One region of the Jeotgalibaca dankookensis genome, then DNA from elsewhere that is predicted to be linked to it. Evidence: predicted binding sites of a transcription regulator. Region 1 holds the regulator's gene; each other region holds the start of a gene.

Region 1 (4,512 bases):
ATCATACCGCCATCTGCAGATAATTCCAAAATAGTAGTGGCAATTCGATTAATAAAGTAACGGTCATGAGAAATAAAAAGAAGGGTGCCGTCATATTCAATGAGCGCATTTTCTAAAACTTCTTTACTATCAATATCCAAATGGTTCGTTGGTTCGTCTAGTAATAACAAGTTATTTTGTTCAAGAGCTAATTTGCATAAGGCAACACGCGCTTTTTCACCACCGCTAAGTGAAGCAATCGTTTTTTCAACATCTTCACCAGTAAAAAGAAAACTACCTAAAATACTACGAATATCTTTTTCATTCATAGTAGAATGCAAATCCCAAACTTCAGCCAAAACGGTTTTGTTTCTAGAAAGATTACTTAATTCTTGATCGTAATAACCAATATCAACATTTGTCCCAAACTTAAGCTTTCCTTCAATTAAAGGCAGTTGGTTGATGAGCGATTTTAATAAAGTGGACTTACCAATTCCATTCGGGCCCACTACTCCAACGGCTTGATGTTTGCGCAAATCTAGATTAATCGGATTAGAAAGGACCGTGCCGTCATACCCAATCGCCGCATCTTCTAATGTCATCACAACGTTCCCACTTTCACGTTTAGTTTCGAAGGAAAAACGTGCTGAACGCTCATCGCCTTTTGGTCGATCAAGGCGATCCATCTTTTCTAATCGCTTTCGACGACTTTGAGCCATTTTAGTTGTAGAAGCACGAACGAGATTTCGAGCGACATAGTCTTCTAATTTGGCTATTTCATCTTGTTGTTTTTCGTACTGTTTCATTTCGAGTTCTAAGCGAATTGCTTTTTCTTGTAGGTAAAAAGAATAATTTCCTTTGTAGTGGTGGATTTGGTGGCGACTGATTTCGTAAACACCCGTTGCGATTTTATCTAAAAAATAACGGTCATGGGAGACGACTAATAAGGTACCGCGGTAACCCAATAAGTAATTTTCTAACCAAGCCAACGTTTCAATATCTAAGTGGTTGGTTGGCTCATCTAAGATCAGTAAATCATTCTTTTCTAAGAGAATTTTTGCCATGGCTAAACGTGTTTTTTGTCCACCAGAAAGTTGTGAAATGGGACGGTTTAGATCTTCTTCGTAAAATTTGAAGCCGTGTAGGACTGAACGAATTTCTGATTCGTAGCCGTAAGCGTCTTGCTTCAATAATTTTTGTTGTAGGGTATCGTAATGTTTTAACGCTGAATCCATCGCCTCTGGGTCATTAATAACAGCCGGATCAGCTAAGCGCATGGCAGCTTTTTCCGCTTCATCCATTAAAGTAATCACAGGGTCAAAAACTGTTAGCATCTCTTCCCAGATTGTTTTATTGGAATCAACTGCACTATGCTGATCTAAATAGCCGATGGTTACTTCTTTCTTTTTTGCTACTGATCCTACATCCGGCGGTTCGATTCCCGCTAATATTTTTAATAAGGTTGATTTTCCAGCGCCATTTCTTCCTACTAGAGCAATCCGCTCGTTATCTTGTATGGTGATTTGGATATCTTCAAATAGGACGGTTGGACCGAAAAAACGGGCCAAGCTTTGGCCTTGTAATAGTATCATTTTATCCGTTCCTCTACTTTCTCTAATATGCATTATTATTCTATCATAATTAGTGGTTTCTCCCTAACTAACAATCATGTAAAGACTTACAAGATTGTGAAGTCTGCACGTTTTTTTTTACTAAGGTTGTTAAAATAACTTTATTTTTAACTTTCTTTTCACAAAAATTTAAAAAAGAGGCCAAGTTTCGTGTAATCTTCACAAACACGTGCTATAATAACAAAACATAATAGTTTTTAAATCGAGATAAATTGAATATCTGATTACGAAATTAAAATAGAAAGTGAGAGAAAAAATGAAGCCAGCAAACGAAATACCCAAAGCAACAGCGCGTCGTTTACCTATTTATTATCGCTATCTTCGTTACTTAAATGATGCAGGTAAAACAAGAATTTCTTCAACAGAATTGAGTGAAGCCGTAAAGGTTGATAGTGCAACAATTCGGCGTGATTTTTCCTATTTTGGTGCCCTTGGAAAAAGAGGCTACGGGTATGAAGTTGAGTACTTGTTAGACTTTTTCAGTAAAACGTTGAACCAAGATAATTTAACGAATGTGGCCTTAATTGGTGTTGGTAAGTTGGGGCAAGCGTTATTAAATTATAACTTTCATTTAAGTAATAACGTCAGGATTAGTGCTGCTTTTGATGTAAAACCAGATATCGTTGGTAAAATAGTGAGCGGTGTTCCTGTTTACCCCATGGAAGAAATGATTGGACAGTTACGTATCCAACAAATTGACGTGGCAATTTTAACCGTTCCACAAGAAGTAGCGCAAACCGCTACCAATAAACTTGCTGAAGCCGGAGTAAGAGGCATTATGAACTTTACGCCTATCCGTCTCTCGGTTCCAGAAAATGTTCGCATCCAAAACGTAGATTTAACCAATGAACTGCAAACACTAATCTATTTCTTGGACAATGATATCTCTTAAAAAAGAACGTCCTCACCTTTCCCGTGAAAGAGTGAGGACATTCTTTTTTATTTATCTAAGCTATTTTTTATTTTGAAATAAGCAATGAGCATTTGGATGCCTGTTGCAATATTATTAGTTGCAAAGAAAATACTAATCCAAGTTAGAAAACCCCAACCCGACGTATTGACGCTGTCTACAGCAAAATAAATGAAAAGGACAGCGAAAGCAAGTTTAACAATAATTTGTATTAAAATATTTTTTAAGTTCATAATAATCCTTTCTATGGGTTTTTCAGACTAGCCAACTAACTGTGGGAAAAACAAAGGTAAAGCGACAAAGCTGTTCATTAGTCCATGGGCTAGCATGGATGTAAAAATATTATTGGTTTTATAATAAAGGTAAGAAAACCAAAGCCCCAACGATGCGTATACCAGCATATGTCCATCAAAGTGAATGATTGCAAAAAGTAGCGCAGAAATGACCGCTGACCCGACCGTTCCAATTGCAGTGACATTCAGCTGAGAAAAAATGGCTTTTCTAAAAACAAATTCTTCAGTGACGGGTGCAAAAATAACAATTGAAAAAACAAGCAAAGGGTACTCCGTTGTCAAGTTCAATAGAAGATCTGTATTAGCAGATTCAGGCGTGATACCAAAGATAATAATTTCAATAATTGACGTAAGGTATTGAATTAAAATTGCACCTATAAATCCAACTACTCCCCACAAGATAACTTTCCCCAAACTTGAAGAAGGCTTTTTAGATAAAGAATCTTCGGGTGTCCACTTTCTACGTAAATTAATAAAAATCATTGCAACAGTTGCAAGTAAAGAAGCAACTAAAGAGAGCGTCAAACTCATTTCAATCCGTTGTTCCACTGGAAAAGCGTAGAGAAGTGGAATCGGTAAAAACTGTGCGGCTATAAAAATATAAATTATCAGTGTCGCAGTCGAACGTTGTTTTTTCATTAATCTAAACCTTTCTTATATAGAAATATGATTTTGAATAAAAGTATAACATAAGTCAGTAAAAAAAAACTTCTTTTGCTTGCAATATCCTGTTTATTTGATTATGATATAAAAGTAGATTAGCACTCATATTGATAGAGTGCTAATGTTAAATTCAAGAAACATATGGAGGGATACTTGTGTTAAAACCATTAGCAAACCGTGTCATTATTGAAGTTAACAAAGAAGAAGAAAAGACTGTAGGCGGTATTGTCTTACCATCATCTGCTAAAGAAAAATCGCAAACAGGCGTTATTGTAGCAGTTGGCGAAGGTCTTGTAACCGATCAAGGTACTAAGATTGAAATGACAGTAGCAGTCGGTGACCAGGTCTTATTTGAAAAATATGCTGGAACTGAAATTACTTATGATGGGAAAGACTATCTGGTAGTTAAAGAATCTGATATTGTTGCGATTGTAGACTAATAAACCAATAATTTGATAAGGTGGGAAAAAAATGGCGAAAGATATAAAGTTTTCTGAAGACGCACGTGCAGCGTTACTGCGCGGTGTAGATATGTTAGCAAATACTGTTAAAGTAACTTTAGGACCAAAAGGGCGCAATGTTGTTTTGGAGAAGGCCTATGGGTCACCTCTTATTACTAATGATGGTGTGACTATTGCCAAAGAAATTGAACTAGAAGATCGCTTTGAAAATATGGGAGCGCAACTTGTATCTGAAGTTGCATCTAAAACCAACGATATTGCCGGAGATGGGACAACAACAGCGACTGTTTTAACACAAGCCATTGTCCGGGAAGGTTTGAAAAACGTTACCGCAGGCGCAAATCCAGTTGGCATTCGCCGCGGGATTGAATTAGCGGCCAAAGAAGCAGTTGCTGGTCTTGCTGAAATTTCGCAAGTTGTTAATTCAAAAGAGTCTATTTCACAAGTTGCAGCAGTTTCTTCAGGTTCTCAAGAAGTAGGCGAACTGATTGCAGAAGCGATGGAAAAAGTTGGCAACGACGGTGTCATTACGATTGAAGAATCAAAAGGGATTGAAACCGAGTTAGACGTTGTTG
Region 2 (4,512 bases), 610 kb from region 1:
TACATCAACGATTTTACTGATGAATATGATAATTATGGTGTTTATTTTGACCAATTATTAGGAGATATTTCCTCGGGATTACAACCCCCGACAAAGGAAATAATTCAAATCGAAAAAATTACAGAATCTAAGGAAAAAAAATGGTTGCGGCAGGCTATTATAGGAAGTACTATTCTAGAACGCCCAAAACATTAATTTTTAATTAATGGCATAGATTTGAGAAAGGCTAATCCTCTATGGGTTAGCCTTTCTATTCTGATTATCTCTGTAATAAAACTTCAATATATTCTATAAGGGGAATATGTTATACTAAAATACAATATGTTTTACAGAAAGGAATAAATAGAGTGACTGAACCAGCAATTACATACAGATTGATTAAAGAAGAAAAGCATACCGGAGCAAGATTAGGTGAAATTACGACACCACATGGAACGTTTCAAACACCCATGTTTATGCCTGTTGGTACGCTCGCAACTGTTAAGACAATGACTCCTGAAGAATTAAAAGAGATGGGCTCACAAATTATTTTGAGTAATACTTACCATCTGTGGTTACGTCCAGGAGCAGAGCTGATAGAAGAAGCAGGTGGACTTCATAAGTTTATGAACTGGGATCAAGGTATTCTAACCGATTCAGGGGGATTTCAAGTTTTTTCATTAGCAAAAAACCGTAAAATTACAGAAGAAGGTGTACATTTTAGAAATCATTTAAATGGATCGAAAATGTTTCTATCACCTGAAAAAGCGATTGATATCGAAAATAAATTAGGCGCAGATATTATTATGAGTTTTGACGAGTGTCCACCATTCGATGAAAGCTATGATTATATTAAAGCTTCTGTTGAACGAACAAGTCGTTGGGCAGAAAGAGGTTTAAAAGCCCATAAAAAAGCAGATACGCAGGGTCTTTTTGGAATTATTCAAGGGGGCGGTAATAAAGATTTACGTTTGCAGAGTGCTCATGATTTACTCGCAATGGATTTTCCAGGTTATTCAATTGGGGGGCTATCTGTAGGTGAAACTAAAGAAGAAATGAATGCTGTTCTAGATTATATTACGCCGGTCATTCCAGCTCATAAACCACGCTATTTGATGGGAGTAGGAGCACCGGATTCGTTAATTGATGGCGTTATTCGAGGAGTTGATATGTTTGATTGTGTCTTGCCTACTCGGATTGCGCGTAATGGTACATGTATGACAAGCCAAGGTCGTTTGGTTGTTAAAAATTCTAAATATGAACGCGATTTTCGTCCGCTAGACGAAAAATGTGATTGTTACACATGTAAAAATTATACACGAGCTTATATTCGCCATTTATTTAAAGCAAATGAACTACTAGGAATGCGTTTAACGACTTATCATAATCTTCATTTCTTGCATAATCTAATGAGTAATGTACGTCAAGCGATTATGGATGATAATTTGTTAGAATTTCGAGAAGCATTTATGGAAGAATATGGGTATAATAAAGAAAATGCTAAACTGTTTTAATAATTTATGTTATGATTTCTCATAGATTATTAATTGAATATATTAATGGAGGTCAATAGTTATGAATGGTATTGTAATGTTAGGTTTTTATGGACTTTTATTTGGAGTCATGTATTTCTTGATGATTCGTCCACAAAAAAAACGTGCTAAAGAAACACAAGATATGCTAAGTCAAATGAAGCCAGGGGATAAAGTTGTCACAATTGGAGGACTTCACGGTATTATTGATGAAGTTAACGCAACCGATAATACAGTAACGTTGGACTGTGAAGGGATTTTCTTAACTTTTGAAAAGAGATCAATTGCTCGTATCAAAGAATCTGGATTAGGTGCAACCGTAAGTGACCCTATTGTTGACAGTCAAATTGAAGAATAATGTTTTTGCAGTAATGGAGTGAGAAGCGAATGGCTGAAGAAAAACCGGATTATTATGAAGAATTACTCCCATGGTTTGAATTGAAGGTGTCTGAATTTTCTAAAGAAGGCTATCCAAATATTGAAACAGAAAGTATCTATCTTTGTTTTAAAAACTTTGTATGGAAGCATACGTTACCGGAACATTATTATCAACGCGTATTCGATATCATGAAATTTAGTGCAAATCAATATTTCGATTATGAATCACTAGAAGCTCAAATCTATAATGTCTCTTCTTTAGAAGATATTGACTTTAATGATTTCTTATAAAACAATGATTTAAGAGACCGTAACGGGTCTCTTTTTTATTTGATAAAAGCGACATGTACTATATTTGCACATCATGTATAACGATTCACAAACTTTAATTGGCTATATAAGTTGTCAATTCAAAAATGAAAACGCAATCAGTGTTTTTCATTGTGTATATGTGAAAGTAATCACAATAGACTATGTACTCTCTGAAGGTGCTGATATACAATGTTCTTGTAGAGTAATTAATAAATTATTAGGAGAGATCATGATGGCTAACAATACAAAAACAGATGTAAAAACGTTATCAGCTACTGAATCAGTCTCAATATTAGCAAAAAAAGGAAAAGAAGCTCTTGCAATACTTGAAACCTTCAATCAAGAACAAGTTGATAAAATTGTTCACGATATGGCTATTGCTGCTCTAGATAAGCATATGGAACTCGCTAAACTTGCTGTAGAAGAAACAGGACGTGGCGTATACGAAGATAAGTGTTTGAAAAATATCTATGCTTCCGAAAATATATGGCATGCAATCAAAAAAAATAAAACAGTTGGAATCATCGAAAATAATGATGTTGATCAAATAATGAAAATAGCTGCACCTTTAGGTGTTATTGCTGGAATCATCCCAACTACAAATCCAACTTCGACAACTATTTTCAAGGCTTTAATTAGTATGAAAACAAGAAATCCTATTATTTTTTCTTTCCATCCAAGTGCAGAAAAATGTTCTGCTCGTACAGCGGAAATTCTATACCAAGCAGCTTTAGATGCTGGTGCTCCTGAAGGATGTATCCAGTGGATTGAAAATGTCTCGATGGACAAAACCGCTGCGCTTTTAAACGATCCTGATGTTGCTTGCGTTCTTGCTACAGGCGGATCTGCAATGGTAAAAGCTGCTTATTCAACAGGAAAACCAGCTTTAGGAGTTGGTCCTGGGAACGTTCCGGCATACCTAGAAAAATCAGCAAATATTCAAAAAGCAGTGAACGATCTAGTTTTATCAAAAACGTTTGATAACGGCATGATCTGTGCTTCCGAACAAGGCGTCATTGTAGATAAAGAAATTTACGAAGAAACGAAAAAAGAATTTTTGAAACGGAATGTCTATTTTGTAACAAAAGCAGAACTTCCTCAGCTAGAAGATGCAATGATGCGTGAAGATCGCATGGGTGTCAAAAGTAATATTGTTGGAATGCCTGCTACAGAAATTGCAAAATTAGCCGGAATTAAAGTGCCAGAGAAAACGAAGATGTTAATTGCAGAATTGGACGGCGTAGGTGCTGATTACCCTCTTTCACGAGAAAAGTTATCTCCCGTTTTAGCAATGTTGAAGGCAGATTTCACTGAGCACGGATTTGATTTGAGTAAACAGATGTTAGATTTAGATGGTTTAGGCCATTCAGCATCCATCCACACCAGAAGAAACGAATTAATTGAAAAATTTGGGAAAGAAATGAAAGCTTGTCGTATATTAGTAAATTCTCCATCAGCACAAGGTGGAATTGGTGGTTTATACAATCATAATATCCCATCGCTAACATTAGGGTGTGGCTCATATGGACATAACTCTGTATCAGGAAATGTTTCAGCCTTTGATTTGTTAAACATTAAAACAATTGCTAAAAGGAGAAATAATATGCAATGGATGAGAGTGCCTGACCGGATTTACTTTGAAGAAAATTCAATTCGTTACTTACGTGATATGCGTGGAATTGATCGCGTATTTATTGTTTGTGATGACGGGATGATGAAATTAGGGTATGTAGATAAAATAATTGAACAATTAAAACAACGTAACACTCGCGTTTCTTACACAATTTTCTCTGATGTTGAACCGAACCCTTCTACAAATACAGTACAACGAGGAACAGAAAAAATGCGTGATTTCAAGCCGGATACAATTATTGCAATCGGGGGTGGTTCACCGATGGATGCTGCTAAGGCAATGTGGTTATTCTACGAGCACCCAGACAGTAATTTCTTTGGAGCAAAACAAAAGTACCTAGACATTCGTAAACGTACCTATAAAATTGAACCAATGACCAAAGCACAGTTAGTGTGTATCCCAACGACATCAGGTACTGGTTCTGAAGTTACGCCGTTTACAGTTATTACTGATAGTGAAACAAATATTAAATACCCACTGGCAGATTATGCTCTTACACCAGATGTGGCTATCATAGACCCACAGTTTGTCTATAGTGTTCCCAAAGTTGTTACCGCTGATACAGGTATGGACGTTCTTACACATGCAATTGAGTCATATGTATCAGTCCTAGCAAGTGATTATACAAAAGGGTTAAGTCTCCAAGCAATTAAACTAGTTTTTGATCACTTACATCAC
Region 3 (4,512 bases), 790 kb from region 1:
AGTTCTCTTAGTAAGTGGAATAATGAGACCCAGTCTTTCCTAAACAGAAAGAGTGGAGTTGTTTATATACCAACCGATGAAATTTTTTCTGATGACCTTGAAAATTATCTGTCAGCCGATGGTTTTCATCCTAGCGGAGCTGGCTATCAAGCGATAGCAGAGTTATTAGATGACGTATTAGATGAAATGGATGAGTCGTAATCGACTTTCCAAACCCTTTAACGATAGCGCTTTCAAATTAAAAGGATTATAATAGACATATAAGAATAAAGCTGACTGCCGCTTAGGATAAAGTAAAGGAGTGTGCGCTCATGTCGAAAGTTAAATTTATTTTCGCACTTCTATTTCTGTTTATTCTCTTTGTAGTTCCTCTGTCACATGTCTTAGCGGAAAGTATTTCTGGTGATAACATTGTTATTGAGAGTGGGGAAACACTAGACAGCACGAGTTTTCTTTCAGGAGAAAATGTTCGCGTCGATGGTGATATTAATGGAACGACCTTTGTTACGGCCGGCTACATTGAAATAAATGGAACAATTGATGGTGACTTATTCGTCATGGGTCAAAGCACCGTTATAAACGGGCAAGTAAATGGGAGTGTCTTTATAGCGGGACAAGACGTTACTTTAAACTGTGTTGTAGAAAACTCCATTTATCTAGCTGGAGCAACGGTCAGAGTAAATTCTCAAACAGAAGGGAGTTCTTTCCTAGCAGGTCAAAATATTTTTATTGACAAAGAAGCAGTTATTAAAAAGGATGTTTTTGTCGGTGGTGCATCTGTTTACCAAAATGGAGTAATCAATGGTGATTTGACGAGTTCGAGTGATTCACTCACTATTGGTGGGGAAATTGATGGGAACCTTACCTATAGTAGCCAAAAACAAGCTGATTTGACAGAAAATTCTCAGGTGAGGGGCGAGACTACTTGGAGAAAAATTGAAAGACAACCAACTGAGGATACTTCCACGGCTCTATTTACTATGGCAGTTTTATATAAAGTTCTCTTTAGCATTGGAACTGCTTTGGTTATATGGCTCTTAGTACATCTATTACGGCCAACTTTCTGGGTAAAATTAGCAACAAAGCTGCTCCAATCACCACTTAAAACGCTAGGGTTCGGAGCTATAGCAATTATTGTGATTCCACTGTTAGCTATTTTACTCATGTTAACCGTTATTGGTATACCGTTAAGCTTTATAGTACTCATGCTTTATGGAATCACATTGTATGTCTCTAAGATTATTGTTTCAGTTTCAATAGGCGTATGGATACAAGAACGATTGCAATGGCCTTCAACACGATTATTTTGGCTATTTCTATTAGCTTTAACTATAGTTTCTGCTTTAGGAGTGATTCCAATAGTTGGTATGATTACGGGAGTAGTCACATTATTATTCGGAATGGGCGCCGTGACTTTGTCCATTTCAAGCGAAAGAATTTAAATTTTATTATGAATGAAAATATGGGGGTGGCATAAAGTCTTTTTAGATTTTATGTCATCTTCATATTTTTTTCAGGCAAAGGCATGATACTAGTTAATTAGAAAAGAGGGATAGAAATGAAAAATCCAGCTCTAATATTAGCTCTAACAGCAGTTACTTTGGGTATCTATTTACCCCTAAAAGCTGAAAACAACCAAGGTATTTCTTTACAATCTAGCCAAACAACTTCCGAAATGCCTCAGTTAAATTGGTCTTCTATGGAGGAAGCGATTGATTTTTATGAAAAAAATATTATTGCCGATAATGGGAAGGAGATGGGTGAAGCGGAGCTAAACATGGAATTTTACGAAAGAAATTCTTGGCAAATCAATGAGAAGTCTAACGAAACGATTGTTTTATCCATGAACAATGTCTCGAACTGTTCGCAATTCTGACTATAAAACAATTAACAGCGAAAAACTAATCCAGTGGATCTCTCCTTACCTCTATATGCAGATAATCCTTTTGAATCTTTTACTGAAGAAGTAACATTTTCCTACCTGAAAAAAGAAAAAGATTTAGGGGAGGACGTCTTCGCTCGTTTCTACGTATACAATGATGAGCAAAACTTTTTTGAATTTGTACTTGTTAAAGGTAAGACAACTCTAGAAGAAGATAGTGAATTTATAGGAATTTATCGTGTTTTTGAAGATAAATTAATTGTAGGAGTACCCAAAGGATAAAATAATGTAAAAAGAGTATGAAAATTTAATTGTTTGTGCTAAAGTTAACAATGTTTAAGGCATCTTATTCTTTTTATTTATCAAACGGATAAGGTTTTTTAAAATAAAAAATAGCGTTCAAAAACGTTATATAAGGAGGCTACAAATGGATTACGTAAACCCTAATGAAGCAGTAGCGACGATTGCTTTAGCAGGAGGTAAAAAAGCGAATCTTTCAAAAAAAGTTATTTTAATAGGGGCCATTCTATCTGGTGCCTTACTAGGTTTTGCGACGACCTTAGCATTGACGGCATCGACACAAACTGGACTTGATATTGTGGGGGCCATTCTTTTTCCAACAAGTTTTGTAATGATTTTGCTGTTGAATTTGGAACTGGTAACTGGATCATTTGCAATCTTACCAATTGCATATTTCAGAAAAGAAACAACTTTGAAACCCATGATACATAACCTATCCTGGGCTTTTATTGGAAATTTAATAGGCGGGCTTTTATATGCTGCTTTATTTAGTATTTCTGTGACAAGTTTTGGTACTGTTACGACCTCACCTTTGATTGAAAAAATTATTTTAGTTGCCGAAAATAAAACTTTATTCTATCAATCGATTGGGGCAGGCGGTCTCGTATTAGTTTTCGTTAAAGCAATTCTATGTAATTGGATGGTTGCATTGGGAGCAATTATGTCTTTTATGTCTAAATCTACAATCGGGAAGATTACAGCAATGTGGTTACCAATTTTAATCTTCTTCGCGCAAGGCTTTGAGCACGCCGTTGTAAATATGTCAATTATTCCCATCGGAATGTTAATTGGGGCTGACATTGGTATGGCTGACTGGTGGCTCTGGAACCTTATTCCTGTAACGATTGGTAATTTTATTGGTGCATTTTTATTTGTAGCATTACCCCTTCATTACAGTAAAACAGATAAAATATAATTTATCCTTGAATCGCAATTATAACTAAAGATAGAAAAAGTGGCTGGGACATAAGTTCCAACCACTTTTATTTATATTATTTAATGACTATCACATTAAACTAAACAATTTCAGATAAATAAACTTTGCGTTTTTCATTTAAGGACTTGGTGCAAGCATCCGCAGTAGCTATGGCTGATTTTGCAGCTTCGCCTGTGATAAGCGGCTCAAACTCCTTTGATGATTCCTTACCTTGTAGTAATCCGTGAAAGTATTCCATTTCTCTTTCCATGATAGTATAGAGCCATTGAGGTGTTTTACTTCCAGGTTTACCATAAGTAATACCACCACCTGTTTTATTCCCTTTATAGATGGCAGTTCGATTATCATCTTCTTCTTTGGTTTCATGTACGAGATAATATTCCTCGGAATTTTCTGTTTTTAAGGTTAGCTTTACATCTTGCATATCTATTTTGATAGCACCCTCAGTGCCTTGTATCAATAGATAATGTTCACTCCATCTAAAAGCTGAACCATATTCTAGAATGGCGTATCGATTATTATCAAACTCCAAATTGATTAATAGCATGTCATCTTCATCACCGAAATCTTCACCTCTATGGGCAACATTACCACCAGTCATATATGCCGAGATTGGATCTCCAAGAATAAATTGAATACAATCAAGTTCATGGATGTGATGGTATAAGTGGCCACCAGATTTACTACGTATTTTTTTCCAGCTGACTGTGTCTTGTGGTTCTTCCCATCCATTTCTTGCGGAATGACAGTAAAGAACGTCGCCAATTTTTCCTTCATTTATAAACTTTTTAGTAGTTCGGACACCATTGAAGAAATTCATGACATGTCCAGCCATAAAAATAACCTGATTTTCTTTACAAGCTTGAACCATTTCTGCACAATCATCATAAGATAAAGCGATTGGTTTTTCACAAAAAACATGAACCTTGTATTGGGCTGCTTTAATAACCGGTTCCTTATGAAGGTAATTTGGACTAGCAACGATGACTGCTTGTACGTCCTCTCGTTCATATAAAGTGTCTAAATCTGTTTCCACATCACATTTCAATTCCTTAGCAATGGCCTCGCCATGGTAAGGATCTAATACAGCAGTCACTTCGGCATTCTCTAAGTTGGTTAGAATTCTAGCTAATTCAGCACCAAAATAACCCGTTCCTACAATTGCATAGCCAATTTTATTCATAATAAGCACGTCCTATCTTATTTGTTTAAATTCTACTATAATCAATAGTGGCATTATACGGAATTATTATCAAGTTTTTAAAGGTTAGGATAGATTTAGAATTCGCTTATTGGTTTTTACAACTCACGAGAGGAAGTGATTTCAAGATTGAATTTTATATTTATAATCATTACGATTTTATGGTTGGGCGAGTTCCTCTTATTTCCTTCT
Region 4 (4,512 bases), 910 kb from region 1:
AATATTGGTCTCATCATTTCTGTTCTAGGTAGTTGGTTATCATGGACCATGTTACCAGCAGAAACAGCCTTTCTGATGGCACGTGATGGTATTTTGCCAAAACGTTGGGGAAAAACAAATATTAACAATTCACCAACCTATTCATTGTTTTTCTCCGCTACTTTAACGAATCTTTTCTTGCTTACTTTCTTAATCACAGATTATGCCTATGAATTTGCATACTCGCTTGCAACAGCAGCTATTTTAATTTGTTACTTACTGGTTGCAATTTACCAAATAAAATATTCCTATGAGCAAAAAGATAACAAACAATTATTTATTGGTGTTGTCGCGACTGCCTTCCAGTTAATTGGCATTACATTAGCCGGTTTTTCTTATGTATTGATGTGTAGCATTGCTTATTTACCTGGTTTTTACTTTTTTATAAAGGCTTGTAAGGAAAATAACCGTATCATAAATAATTTAGAAAAATTTACCATGGTAGTCATTAGTATGGCAGCCGTTTTGACGGTTGGATTAATTGCCACTGGATTTATTCAAGTGTAAAGGAGAAAAAGAAATGAAAATTGCACATTTCGGCGTTGAAGAATGGCTGAATACATGGGAGAAGAAAGCAACCTATGATATCTCTCAAAGTTCAGTTGAAGCCTTAACGCTTGAGGAATTAGTTGGATTGGATGGGACTACTGTGAAGGATTTTTTTGGAGGTCTTAGCCAAAAACCTTTAGATTATGGTTGGATAGAAGGTTCTGATTCTTTTAAAGAACTAGTTTCCTCTCTTTATAAACAGGTAGAACCAGAGAATATTCTACAAACAAATGGAGCAACCGGGGCTAACTTATTGGCTCTGTATGCACTCATTGAACCAGGCGATCATGTGGTCTCCATGTTGCCTACCTATCAGCAGCTTTATGATATTCCCCGCTCTCTTGGTGCTCACGTGGAATTTGTCGAACTAAAAGAAGAAGAACAGTGGCAATTAGATTTAAACGAATTAAAATCAAAGCTAAAGCCGGAAACCAAAGTGATTTGTTTGAACAGTGCAAATAATCCAACTGGAACACTCTTAGATACCCCTACTCTAAAAGCGATTGTTGATATGGCTAGAGAAGTTGATGCTTATATTTTAATTGACGAAGTTTATTCACCCTTAACTCATGAAGGAGACTTTACTTCTATTGCAGACCTCTATGAAAAAGGAATTTCAACAAATTCCTTATCAAAGACTTACTCAGTTCCGGGCCTTCGTATCGGTTGGACCGCTTCATCGAAAGAATTAGCAGATATTTTTCGTAAATATCGTGATTATACAATGATTTGCGGTGGTGTCTTATCAGATGAACTAGCTGTACACGCCTTAAAAAATAAAGACAAGATTTTAGAACGTAATCGTAAAATTGTTAAAGAGAATTTAGAAATTTTAAATCAATGGGTAGAAAAGGAACCGCGCGTCAGTCTTGTTTCGCCATACTATGTGTCGACATCTTTTATTAAATTAGATATTCCACAAGATGATCAGTCATTTTGTATTGATTTACTGGAAGAAACTGGCGTCTTACTGGTTCCTGGCTCATCCTTTGACTATCCAGGTCATGCACGTCTGGGTTACTGTTGTAAAAAAGAAACGCTGATAAAAGGCTTAGAACTTTTATCTTTATATTTGAAAAAATTTGATTAGGAAGCAAGCGATTAACGATAAAAAAAGGAGCAGTTTATTCTGCTCCTTAATTTTCTATTTGATGTATGACTAGTATGCTTTTTAAAAGCCTTCTTTTAGAGTTCAAGAACCATACGTCCTTGAATCTTTCCAGCTTCCATCTCTTCAAAAATTTCGTTAATATCTTCCATTGGTCGCATTTCGCATTTAGGAATAACTTTTCCTTCCGCTCCTGCTTGGAATGCTTCAGCTAGGTCTTGACGTGTTCCAACTAATGAACCCTTGACCTCAATACCATCTAGTACTAAACGTGGTATAGATAAATCCATTGATTCAGAAGGTAAACCAACGGCTACAACCGTCCCTCCAGCACGAAGCGCATCTACGGCTTGGTTGAAGGCTGATTTGGCCACAGCGGTTACTACGGCACCATGAACACCGCCCACCTTTTCATGCACAACTTTTCCAACGTCTTCGTGAAGTGGATTGATTAAAATATCTGCTCCAGATTCTTTTGCAAAGTTTAATTGGGTATCGTTAATATCTACACCAATAACTTTTAGGTTGAATACTTCCTTAGCATATTGAACAGCTAAATTACCTAGTCCACCTAAGCCAGAAATTAAAATCCATTGGCCTGGAATAAGGTTTGCTTCTTTAATCGCTTTATAACAGGTTATCCCTGCACATGTGATTGAGCTAGCTGGTGCTGAATCTAAACCATCTGGCACCTTCACGGAATAGTCTGCCGTTACAATACAGTACTCGGCCATTCCGCCATCGACTGTATAACCAGAGTTTTTAACTTCTCTACATAAGGTTTCACGTCCGGTTGTACAATACTCACAGTGGCCACAGCCTTCAAAAAACCAAGCAACACTTGAGCGATCCCCTACCTTTAGACTTGTGACATCGTCTGCTACTTCAACGACTTCACCAATTCCTTCATGTCCAAGAATTCTACCAGACACATCGCCAAAATCTGCATTTTTTACATGTAAATCAGTATGACAAACACCGCAACATATCATTTTCAAAAGTGCTTCTCCTGATTTTAGTGGACGAAGCTTCTTCTTAACAATTTCTGTTCCTTGTTCTGGTGTTACGACAATTGCTTTCATTTTTTCCATAAACTGATTACCCCTTTGTGTTTTATTTCACAAATGATTACTAGTTAATATTATCACGAGCTAATTATAAAGTAAAGAAAAAATTGACCAATCGCTTTTAGATTGGTCAACACTTTTCTTTAATTAACGTAATTTAATTGAGCCACCATCAACCATCAACGTTTGCCCCGTGATGTAGTCTGAATCCTTACTTGCTAGGAACACTGCTACGCGACCAATATCTTCTTCTACTTCTCCAATGCGACCCATTGGGATACCTTTTAGCATATTGTCGTATATTTCTGGGTTATTTTCAGCCCATTCCATAATTCCCTCTGATTTTGCAATAGGAGAAATTATATTAACATTAATACCGAATTGACCAAACTCATTAGCAGCGACACGACTAATACCACGGATTGCTTCTTTTGCTGCGGCGTATGGGCCTTGGTTAGGGTGCCCTTCAATACCAGCACCGGATGAGAAGTTAATGATTTTACCTTTTGTTTCTTTTAGATAAGGTAAAGCCGCTTGCATCAAATAGAAGGTTGGATAAAAACCGGTATTGAAAGAAAGATCTAAATCTTTTTGTGTCGTTTTCTCAATGGAAGCCATCTTCGAAGCGTGCGCATTATTGACAAGGATATCAATTTTACCAAATGCATCAGCAACTTTTTCTACGATACTTGGTAGTTCGTCGCGTTTACTCAAATCTTGCTGAATAAAGATTGAATCTGGAGAATATTCCTGTAATTCTTTAAGAACACGTTCACCTGATTCTTTATCCAAATCGACAATGGCTACTGTAGCACCCTCCTTTACAAAAGCCATTCCGATTCCACGACCAATTCCTCCAGCTCCACCAGTAATAATAGCAACTTTATTTTTTAATTTCATGAGTACAAGCTCCTTTCAATTTTAAACAGATATCCAATTATTATCATTTCATTTCAAAAAGATACCACCTCTAAACAGTCAGCCTTTGAGTCTAACTGTTTAAGAGGTGATGTCTCACAATATTTTTCAGAGATAGCAAATTGTTTATTTATGTTCTTGTGTGGCGACTAGCCCACCCGCGAGGTTATCCATATCAGGTCGGTCTGCTTTAACAATTAATTTTTCATTAACAAAAGCTTTTTGACCAATACTACTCATTTCTCTTCCAAAACCAGAGCGTTTGACTCCGCCAAATGGCAGTTCAGGTAAAGAATAACGGATGTTATTGACAAATACCATTCCTGTTTCTATTTTAGCCGCTACTTCAGCACCGTGTTCGCTATCACTAGCAAATACAATACCACCTAATCCGTAAGAAGAATCATTTGCTAATTCAATTGCTTCTTCTTCTGTTTTTACTTTATAGACAACTGCAACCGGTCCAAACATTTCAGTTGTATGTGCTGGGTTATCTCGATCTATGTTAGTCAAAATCGTTGGCATAAAGAATTGACCAGGTAAGTCTACGGGTTCATTTCCATAAACAACTTTTGCCCCTGCTTCAATGGCTTCATTGACTTGGTCTTGTAACTTTTCTTTAGCCTTTTTAGTATTCATTGGTGCCAACGTTGTATCTGGGTCTAATGGATCACCTGGTTTCACTTTACTAAAGTTGTGTTTCAATTGTTCAACAAATTCATCATAAACATCTTCCATTACAATAAAACGTTTTGATGATGTACATTCTTGTCCATTATTATAAAGACGGGAGCGCCATGCGATATCAACCACATCTTCCATATTCGCATC

The links. The regulator Rex, encoded in region 1, represses fermentation and respiration genes when NADH is low (regulators of the CRP and FNR family bind a similar motif). The targets are predictions, from matches to a motif close to TTGTGAANTANTTCACAA.
Region 2: the regulator Rex is predicted to act here: its motif matches at 2,339-2,356, upstream of adhE (bifunctional acetaldehyde-CoA/alcohol dehydrogenase).
Region 3: the regulator Rex is predicted to act here: its motif matches at 2,198-2,215, upstream of BW727_RS03740 (formate/nitrite transporter family protein).
Region 4: the regulator Rex is predicted to act here: its motif matches at 2,803-2,820, upstream of adhP (alcohol dehydrogenase AdhP).

The regions. Positions count from the first base shown of each region.
Region 1 is NZ_CP019728.1:2,080,042-2,084,553, forward strand. It holds gene BW727_RS10340 (ABC-F family ATP-binding cassette domain-containing protein) at 1-1,571, opposite strand, end outside; gene BW727_RS10345 (redox-sensing transcriptional repressor Rex) at 1,867-2,502, shown strand; gene BW727_RS10350 (YdiK family protein) at 2,550-2,753, opposite strand; gene BW727_RS10355 (CPBP family intramembrane glutamic endopeptidase) at 2,781-3,452, opposite strand; gene groES (co-chaperone GroES) at 3,632-3,916, shown strand; gene groL (chaperonin GroEL) at 3,948-4,512, shown strand, end outside.
Region 2 is NZ_CP019728.1:591,975-596,486, forward strand. It holds gene BW727_RS02900 (hypothetical protein) at 1-195, shown strand, start outside; gene tgt (tRNA guanosine(34) transglycosylase Tgt) at 348-1,493, shown strand; gene yajC (preprotein translocase subunit YajC) at 1,555-1,869, shown strand; gene BW727_RS02915 (post-transcriptional regulator) at 1,899-2,180, shown strand; gene adhE (bifunctional acetaldehyde-CoA/alcohol dehydrogenase) at 2,434-4,512, shown strand, end outside.
Region 3 is NZ_CP019728.1:769,550-774,061, forward strand. It holds gene BW727_RS03720 (SGNH/GDSL hydrolase family protein) at 1-201, shown strand, start outside; gene BW727_RS03725 (DUF8173 domain-containing protein) at 312-1,442, shown strand; gene BW727_RS03730 (hypothetical protein) at 1,559-1,876, shown strand; gene BW727_RS03735 (hypothetical protein) at 1,910-2,164, shown strand; gene BW727_RS03740 (formate/nitrite transporter family protein) at 2,310-3,098, shown strand; gene BW727_RS03745 (Gfo/Idh/MocA family protein) at 3,199-4,302, opposite strand.
Region 4 is NZ_CP019728.1:893,283-897,794, forward strand. It holds gene arcD (arginine-ornithine antiporter) at 1-546, shown strand, start outside; gene BW727_RS04325 (aminotransferase) at 560-1,678, shown strand; gene adhP (alcohol dehydrogenase AdhP) at 1,774-2,778, opposite strand; gene BW727_RS04335 (SDR family NAD(P)-dependent oxidoreductase) at 2,911-3,663, opposite strand; gene BW727_RS04340 (NAD-dependent succinate-semialdehyde dehydrogenase) at 3,808-4,512, opposite strand, start outside.